Regions from separate parts of the Allobosea sp. GW821-FHT03A12 genome, predicted to be linked through region 3. Evidence: riboswitches for the same ligand, from Rfam matches in the RefSeq annotation. Region 3 holds a riboswitch; each other region holds the start of a gene.
What was found. A riboswitch is a leader RNA that binds a small molecule or an ion and turns the genes downstream of it on or off. The one in region 3 is predicted to bind cobalamin.
Positions count from the first base shown of each region.

Region 1: it holds a riboswitch for cobalamin, as region 3 does, so the genes downstream of both, AC3WLC_RS02530 (hypothetical protein) here and AC3WLC_RS22665 (CbtB domain-containing protein) in region 3, are expected to answer to the same signal.
Region 2: it holds a riboswitch for cobalamin, as region 3 does, so the genes downstream of both, AC3WLC_RS10795 (ABC transporter substrate-binding protein) here and AC3WLC_RS22665 (CbtB domain-containing protein) in region 3, are expected to answer to the same signal.

Region 1 covers NZ_JBYSVZ010000001.1:529,646-532,501, reverse strand. The annotation lists gene AC3WLC_RS02535 (TonB-dependent receptor) at 1-1,011, opposite strand, end outside; gene AC3WLC_RS02530 (hypothetical protein) at 1,008-1,754, opposite strand; cobalamin riboswitch at 1,987-2,189, opposite strand; gene AC3WLC_RS02525 (cobalamin-binding protein) at 2,207-2,856, opposite strand, start outside.
Region 2 covers NZ_JBYSVZ010000003.1:674,741-677,596, forward strand. The annotation lists gene AC3WLC_RS10790 (GlxA family transcriptional regulator) at 57-1,010, opposite strand; cobalamin riboswitch at 1,107-1,316, shown strand; gene AC3WLC_RS10795 (ABC transporter substrate-binding protein) at 1,523-2,560, shown strand; gene AC3WLC_RS10800 (FecCD family ABC transporter permease) at 2,557-2,856, shown strand, end outside.
Region 3 covers NZ_JBYSVZ010000006.1:80,664-83,519, reverse strand. The annotation lists gene AC3WLC_RS22675 (DUF1636 family protein) at 1-367, opposite strand, end outside; gene AC3WLC_RS22670 (CbtA family protein) at 415-1,170, opposite strand; gene AC3WLC_RS22665 (CbtB domain-containing protein) at 1,181-1,354, opposite strand; cobalamin riboswitch at 1,390-1,569, opposite strand; gene cobU (bifunctional adenosylcobinamide kinase/adenosylcobinamide-phosphate guanylyltransferase) at 1,692-2,204, shown strand; gene cobO (cob(I)yrinic acid a,c-diamide adenosyltransferase) at 2,204-2,815, shown strand; gene AC3WLC_RS22650 (hypothetical protein) at 2,812-2,856, shown strand, end outside.

The sequences.
Region 1 (2,856 bases), on a different contig from region 3:
GCTCGGCTGGAAGCGCGTGCCGACGATGTTGAGTTCGCGCCTATTGTAGTCGGCCGAAGTGCCGGGCGCCGGCAAGCCGGTGCCGCCGCGGATGATCGGCGAAGCCCAGCGGAAATTATCGACGTCCTGCACGGCATAGCCCTGCAGCATCCAGCGATACTGTCCGCCGGGAAGCTGTCCCCGATAGGTGACGTCGAAGGAGTTGTTGTAGCGATCCTCCTGGCTGATCGTGTTGGCGCCGGAGCCGCGGAAGCCGACATCGTAGATGCCGTCGGTGCGCAGCGTCGTCTCGATGCGGTGGTCGGGATTGATCTGTAGGCCGAGCGCGCCGGCGACGCCCAAGCGCTTCCAGCCGGTGTTCTCCATCTTCGAACCGCCGCGGCCGGAGCGGTAATCGTCGCGGGAGCCGCCGGAGATGCCGGCGTAATAATCGATGCTGTCATAGAGCCCGCCGGTCTGGGCCTTGCCTTGCAAGAGCCCCCAGGAGCCCCCTGCCCCTTCGATCATCGTGCCCGGCGCGGTGCGGCCGGTCTTCAGGAGGATGTTGATGACGCCGCCGATGTTCTGGCTGCCATAGACGACCGAGGACGGGCCGCGGATGATCTCGATGCGTTCGACATCGGCCGTCGACAGCTTGGACAGGTTTGCCGTGCCGGCGCGCCGGCCGTTCATCAGCACCAGCACCTGGCTGCGGAAGTCCTTGCCCTGCCCGTCGGTGGTGCCGCCGCGGATGTTGATCGAGGTCTGACCGGGCGTCCACTGGCTGAAAAAGCCGACGGCATTCTCGGCCAGCAGGTCAGTCAGCGACTGCGACCGGCTGCGCTCGATCTGCGCGGAATCGATGACCTGGACAGTGCCGGGAATGCTGCTGCGCGGTTCGGGGCGTCCGGTCGCCGTCACGACGAGTTCGTCGAGCTTGATCTCGGTCTGGGCGAAGGCAGGGGCACTCGCTGCTGCCGTCAGGCAGGTCGCGGCAAGCAGGCAGGCTTTGCGGGCATTCGGGCGGATCATGTCAGGTCCCAGACGAGGATGGCCGAGCGGCGATGGCAGGAGAGGCGGAAGCCGGCCGGCGTCGGCGCGGCCTGCTTGTAGAGGTGGTCGAAAAGCTGGGGCCGGCGCGGGTCGTCAGGCGCCCAGCCCAACCGGTCGGCCTGGAACGCCGCGAAGGCGGCGAGGTCCGGCAGCTCGAGCGAAAAGGTCCAGTCCGTCACGTCGGAGCGGTCGGGCAGGTCTGAGCCGAGCCGCGGCAGCACCAGATCGATGCCCGGCGTCTCGTCCTCGCGATGCCATTCGCGCGGCAGGCAGGCGGCAAGGATGAGCCCTTTCGGAGCAGCCTGTGCTGGCACGACCCAGACGATCTGACGGCGTGCCCAGCGCCGGCAGCGCCCGAGGAAGGCGAGCGGATCATGGAAATAGCCCGGCATCGTCGCCGCGAGGACCGTGTCGGCGGGCTCGCAGACAATGCGCTCATCATCCCAGCCGAGCGGGATGATCTGGGGCCGCTCGGCTCGGAGCGCGAGACGCCCCTGCATCACCGGTGACGGCTCGATCACCGTCCAATGGCTCGCGCGACCGAGCAAGGCTGCACCGAGCTGGCCGCCGCCCGCACCGACATCGACGAGATCGCCGATATCCGAGGTCAAGCGGCGGATGAGCGGCGCCACGCGCGACGCATAATCGGAACTGTCGATCGCGCTGGCATAAAGCGCGAGAGGGTCGAGCGAACCGGCATTCACCCACGTGGAAAGAGGCATAGCAGCATGCATGTCGCGGCTATGAATGATATGTTATATCATTACAAGTCATCTTGTCGGCCACAAGCGTCGCCGGCTTCGCCTGGCGCCAATGGCGGCAGCGCAGTCCCAGGTGCATGGTCATCGTCGTCAGCCCCTCGCTGTGCGGAACAGGGCTGCTCGGAAGCGCGGCAGATACGGCGGCAATCGCGGCCGGACATGCTGCGATCCGCCGGACACCCCGCCCGCGCGACATCAATACGCCGTCGGGGCAGGTCTCCTGGCTCGCGGATCAACGCTTTCGACCGTCTTCCCAGCGCTTGGCGCCAGTGACATCAGGGACGAAAACTCACCGCTTACAGTTGCGGGGGCAGCTCCGGATTGGGCGATCAATGCCGCACCGGATTCCCTCTTAGCTTCGGATCGCTCCGAAGACCTCGACGCGCGTCAACCTATATGGCGGGATTGTGGCGTCAACCCGCTACGTCGGCAGCGCCACCTAGGCTGTGGATGGCGCGGACGATCGCATCGAGCCCATCGGTCAGCGCGGCCGGGCCGGGCTGGAGGATGAGCGGCGATTTGATCTCGACGATCCGGCCATCGGCGACAGCAGGAATCGCCGACCAGCCGGGACGATCCATGATGCGCTGCGGCACGACCTTCTTGCCGCACCAGGAGGCAAGGATGAGATCCGGCGCAGCGGCGATTACCTCCTCGGAGCCGACGATCCTGTCGCGTGCCGCCTGCCCACGCGCCCTGTCCGCGAAGACATCGATCCCGCCGGCGATCCTGATCAGTTCGGAGACCCAGCCGATGCCCGATATCAGCGGCTCGTCCCATTCCTCGAAGTAGACCTTCGGCCGCCAGTCCAATGCTGGCGCGCGGGCCGCGATGTCCGCGAGCCGGCGCTCATAGGAACGCACGAGCGCCTCGGCCTTGTCCGGTACGCCGACCAGTGCCCCGCATGTACGGATCATCGCCAGGATGCCGGCAATGTCGCGGTGGTTGAAAGCGTGCACGGCAAGACCGGCCCGGATGAGATCGGCGACGATCCCGGCCTGAAGATCGGAGAAAGTCAGGACCAGATCCGGTTCAAGGGCCAGGATCTTCGGAACGTCAGCCG
Region 2 (2,856 bases), on a different contig from region 3:
CCGATAAGCGACATAGCTTTCGCGGCGTTGCAACATCGACTGATCGAGCCGGCCCGTCATCTGTGGGCATGGAGCCGGTAGCGTAGCGGCGGCTTGCCGAAAGCGGTCCGGAAACGCGTCGCGAACTGCGCCTGGGACGGGTAGCCGCATTGCACTGCGACGTCCGAGAGCGGGACGTCGGTTTCGACGAGGAGCTTGCGGGCATGGCGCAGGCGCACGCCGTCATAATAGCGCTTGGGCGACATGCCGAACGCCTCGGCAAAAAGGCGTTCGAGCTGGCGGGTGGAGCAGCCGATCTCGCAGGCGATCGCGGTAACGGGGAGCGTCGCCTCGATATTGCGCTCCATCAGGGTCACCGCCCTGCGGACGGTCCGCGGCGTTGCCTGCGGGCTGCCGGCGGTGCCGCGCTGTTTCTCGTCGGAGGAGCGGATTCGGGCGTGGATCAAGAGGTCCGCGACGCTGTCGGCTTGGGCGATGCCGAATTGCACCGCGACGAGATAGAGGACCATGTCGATCACCGCGACGCCGCCTGAACAGGTGAGCCGGCGTCGGTCATGTACGAAGATCTCGGAGCGGACCTCCACCAGCGGAAAGGTCGCGGAGAAGGACGGCAGGTCGTCCCAGTGGACGGCGCAGCGATAGGTGTCGAGCAGGCCGGCGCGGGCCACCTGCCAGATGCCGGTCGAGATCGCGCCGATGATCGCGCCGCGGCTGTCGAGATCCCGCAACCACGCCCGCAAATGGCGCTCATTGTAGAGATGGCCGCCGATCCCGCCGCAGACGATGGCGATGTCGGCCTCGTCGTCATGCACGCCCGCCAGCAGCCTGTCGGGGACGATGCCGACATGGCTCGAGGCCGCCACGGTGTCCTGCAGCCCGTAGACGGTCCAGCTGTAGGCCTCGCGTCCCAGCGCCCGATTCGCCAGCCGGAGCGTGTCGACGACACTGGACAGGGCGAGCAGGGTGAAGTTCGGCAGCACGACAATGGCGACGCGGTATTCGCTCTGCATGCCTCACCCCTTGGCCTGGCCCTACCTTAGCAAGCCTTGAGGCGGTGGCCATCGCTGCAAGGCTGCGGACGGGCTTGACGGTGCAGCGCGGCCTTATAGGGTGGCCGCGATCGAGGTTCTCCGGATCGCATCCGGAGCTAAGAGGGAATTCGGTGAGGCGTATTCCGCCAAAGCCGAGGCTGCCCCCGCAACTGTAAGCGGCGAGCTCTCCGTCCATCGTCCACTGGCGCCGACAGCGCCGGGAAGGCCGGGCGGAAGCGGCACTGACCCGCGAGCCAGGAGACCTGCCCCGGTCGTCGAAGACGTCTTTCGGACGGGGTGTTCCGGAGCTGTGTGTCGATGGCGGCCATGCCTCCATCCATCCACGCCCCTGCGCAGCTCCCCGCCTGCCATCTCGGGGAGCGATGAGACCCATGTTCGTGAACACCGCCCGCGCTGTCGCGCAGAGCTTGACGGCTGCGCGCCGTCCCTTCTATCAGAAATGCAACATTGTTACATTCAAGGCTTGTCCCGTGCCGGCTACGCGATACATCACCCGCCTGCCGCTGGCGCCCGTCGCGGCGCTCCTCGGCACCCTAGTCGCGGGTGCCGCCTTGGCGGCGCCGACGCAATATCCGCTGACCCTGGAGAACTGCCGCGAGAGCGTGACCTTCGCCGCCCCGCCCAAGCGCGTCGTCGCGATCGGCCAGACCCAGACCGAGATCCTCTACGCGCTCGGTCTCGGCGACCGCGTCGTCGGCACCGCCGTCTGGTTTTCGCCGGTCGCCAAGCCCTATGAGGCGGTGAACGCCAGGGTGAAGCGCCTCGCCGACAACGATCCGAGCTTCGAGGCGGTGCTCGCCCAGGAGCCCGACCTCGTCACCGCGATGTTCGAATGGCATGTCGGGCCGAACGGAATCGTCGGCAAGCGCGACCAGTTCGCCAAGGTCAAGGTGCCAACTTACGTCTCGCCGACCGACTGCGTCGGCAAGGACAATTCCGGCGCCGGCGACGGCGTGCGCACCCAGATGTTCACGATGGAGCTGGTCTATCGCAACATCCGCGAGTTCGGGCAGATTTTCGACGTCTCCGATCGGGCCGATGCGCTGATTGCCGAGCTGAAGGCGCGCGAGGACAAGGCGGTGCAGGCTGTCGCCAGCCTCAAGGCCAGGGACGTGCCGGTCGTGGTCTGGTTCTCCAGCAAGGACATCAAGGGCGACGGCTTCATGGCCGGCAAGAACGGCGTGCCCGCCTATATCCTGTCGAAGCTCGGCGCCCGCAACATCATCACCACCAACGAGGAATGGCCGCTGGTCGGCTGGGAGAGCATCGCCGGCGCCAACCCGGCTGTGATCGTCACCGTGAAGATGGATCGCCGCCGCTTTCCGGCCGATGATATCGAGAAGAAGCTCGACTTCCTCAAGACCGACCCCGTCGCCAGCAAGCTCGACGCGGTCAGGAACAACCGCATCGTGATCCTGGATGTCGGCGCCACCCGCGCCGGGCTCGACACGGTCGACGGTATCGAGACGCTCGCCAAGGCGATCTCCGGCTTCGGCCTCTCTCCTTGAGCCACGCTGCCCACGGCCCGAACTGGCCGGCGCGGATCGCGATCGCGCTGGCCTCGCTCGTCGCGCTCACCGTTTCGGTGGCGCTGGCGGTGACGATCGGCGAGATGCGCATCCCGTTTGATACGGCGCTGCGCGCGCTCGGCAATGGGCTGTTCGATCTCGATTTCCCGGTCAGCGCGATCCAGCAGGGCGTGATCTTCGATTATCGCCTGAGCCGGGCGCTGATGGCGGGACTCGGCGGTGGCGCGCTGGCGCTCTCCGGCGCGATCCTGCAGGCTCTGCTGCGCAACCCGCTG
Region 3 (2,856 bases):
GGAACGAGACGGGTCTTTCCTTCCAGGGAACGATGCCGTTGGCGCTGGCGGCGAATTTCTCCGCCCCGCTGACGATCTCGTCGAGATGAAGACCGGCGTCGAGATCGCCGATCAGATAAGTCCATTTGCCGTCGGCTGCGAGCGCGATCGTGCAGGGCCGCTTGCAGACGGAGAGGCATTCGACCGGGACGACGGCAATGCCGCTGCCGGCCATGCGCTCGGAGAGCGCTGCCGCAAGGCCGATGCCGGGTTGGTCATAGCCTTCCGGCAGATCCTCGCGCTGGCGCCGGCAGGTGGTGCAGACATGGATGGTGCAGCCCGGCTGCTGCCGGGCCTCCATCGCGAGGGCGAGATCGCCTTCGAGCATGAGACGCCTCCTTGTTCTGGCGCGGCCGTTTCTGGCTGCGCGAGGCGTCAGGCCGCCGCGGCGACGGCGCTGCGGCGCGTGGCCCAAGGCCAGAGCACGCCGACGGCGAAGCCGGTGACGAGCCAGAGCGCGGCCTGGATGGCGAGCGAGAGCGCGGCGAAATGCGCGGCGATCTCGGCCGGCACCTTGCTCTCCGGCGCCGCCAGGTGCGGCGCGCCGATCAGATGTGGCAGCAGCAGCGCCAGCACGGCAAGCGCCCGCGCCCAGGAAGCCTCGACGCGCAGGAAGACAAAGAGCGCGCCGGCGGTGACGACCGCCGTCAGCAGCCACCAGAGCTGGCGGTGCTGCAGTTCGGCCGCGGCGGAGCCCGGCAATTCCGGCGCCAGCCCCATCGCCGGGGCGAGCCCGAAGGCGAGGAAGCCGCAGACGGCCCAGGCCAATGCCCGGCGCTGGTCGATCTGCTCGTTCGCGGCGATCATTCCGGCGAGCAGCAATGCGGCGAAGCCGATCGCGGTGCCGATCGTCACCAGGCTGGTGAAGGCGGTACGCTGGAGGCCGTCCTGCGGCTTCCATTCATGCTCACCGGTATGGTCCGCCCCGGCCTTCGGGTCGTTATGGGCGAGAATGATGCGGGCACCGTCAGAGAAGGCGGCCTTCATCGGTGCGCCCTGCGAGCGGAATGCGGCCTCATAGGTCTCGGCCTTGAGGATCAGCGGGGTGGTGGTGACGTGCTGGAGCGCCGAGATCAGCAGCCCAGCCAGAAGCCCGGCCAGGATGCTGACCGTGAGAACACGCGTGACCATGTGCTTTCCCTCAATGACAGGGGAAGGCGAGGCCGTGACGAGTGTCGTGCGCCGCGTTGTGGACAGTGGACGAGGCGGCGAAGCCGACGGTGTAGATCAGCACGAAGCCGAGGATCAGCGCGGCGGCGACGGCTTTCGCCCGCTCCGAAACGCTGGTCTGGCTGGTGACGGTTGCGGTGTTCATTGGCTCACTCCTGGCCACCCCACCGGCAGCCTGCTGGACGACATCGGACGACGGCAGGTCTCCTGGCTCACGGCTTGGTGTCCTGCTCCGCCTTCCCGGGAAACCCAGTGGCCGATGGCGCAGGACGCGCCGCTTACAGTTGCGGGGGCAGCCGCGGCCTTTCACCGCGTTCCCTTTTCACCTCGTTGTCGAGGCACCGTCAGCGACGATCATTAGCCATCCGGTAGGCACTGTGCAATGCAGTCTCGTCATTCTCGGCCGAAGCGTAGCGAAGAGCCGAGAATCTCCTGAAAGAGATGCTCGGGTCTGCGCCCGAGCATGACGCGGAGACCAGGACATGACCCTTCCTCTGCTCACTCTCGTCCTCGGCGGTGCCCGCTCCGGCAAGAGCCGCCATGCCGAGGCGCTGGTCGAGGCGCTGCCGGCGCCCTGGACCTATATCGCGACCGCGCAGGCTTATGACGACGAGATGCGCGCCCGCATCGCCGAGCACCGAGCCCGCCGCTCGCGCGACTGGCAGACCGTCGATGCGCCCGTCGCCCTGCCCGAGGCGATTCGCAATGCACGGGCCGGTCAGCCGATTCTCGTCGATTGCCTGACGCTGTGGCTGACCAATCTGCTGCTCGCCGAGCGCGACATCGCAATCGCGACCGGCGAGCTTATCGCCGCTTGCCGCGAGGCCAGCGCGCCTATCGTGCTGGTCTCGAACGAGGTCGGCCTCGGCATCGTGCCGGACAATGCGCTCGCCCGGCGCTTCCGCGACGAGGCCGGCCGCCTGCATCAGCGGCTTGCGGCGCAGGCCGGGCGCGTGGTCTTCATGGTCGCCGGATTGCCGATGCAGGTGAAGTGATGACGACCGAGGCCGAGGACGCCGCCCGCCACAAGGCGAAGATGGCAAAGCGCAAGGCGGTGCAGGACGCCGAGGTCGCCGGCAAGACGCTGGAAAAGGGCCTGCTGATCGTCAACACCGGTCCGGGCAAGGGCAAGTCGACCGCCGCCTTCGGCCTGATCCTGCGCGCGCTTGGCCATGGCTGGCGCATCGGCGTCGTCCAGTTCATCAAGGGCGCCTGGTCGACCGGCGAGCGCAAGGCGCTGGAGGCCTTCGGTGACCAGATTTCCTGGCATTCCATGGGCGAGGGCTTCACCTGGGAGACGCAGGACAAGACCCGCGACATCGCCGCCGCGACCCGCGCCTTCGAGAAGGCGAAGGAGTTGATGGCCGACGAAAGCATCCGGCTCGTAGTGCTCGACGAGCTCAACATCGCCCTGCGCTACGACTACCTGCCGCTCGCCGACGTCGTGGCAGTGCTGCGGGAACGCCGGCCCGACCTCCACATCGTCGTCACCGGCCGCAACGCCAAGTCGGAACTGATCGAGGCTGCCGACCTCGTCACCGAGATGACGTTGGTGAAGCATCATTTCGCCGCCGGGGTGAAGGCGCAGGAAGGGATCGAGTTTTGACGGTCGAACAGCAAGGTTGGGGGCCGATTCTGGACGGATAC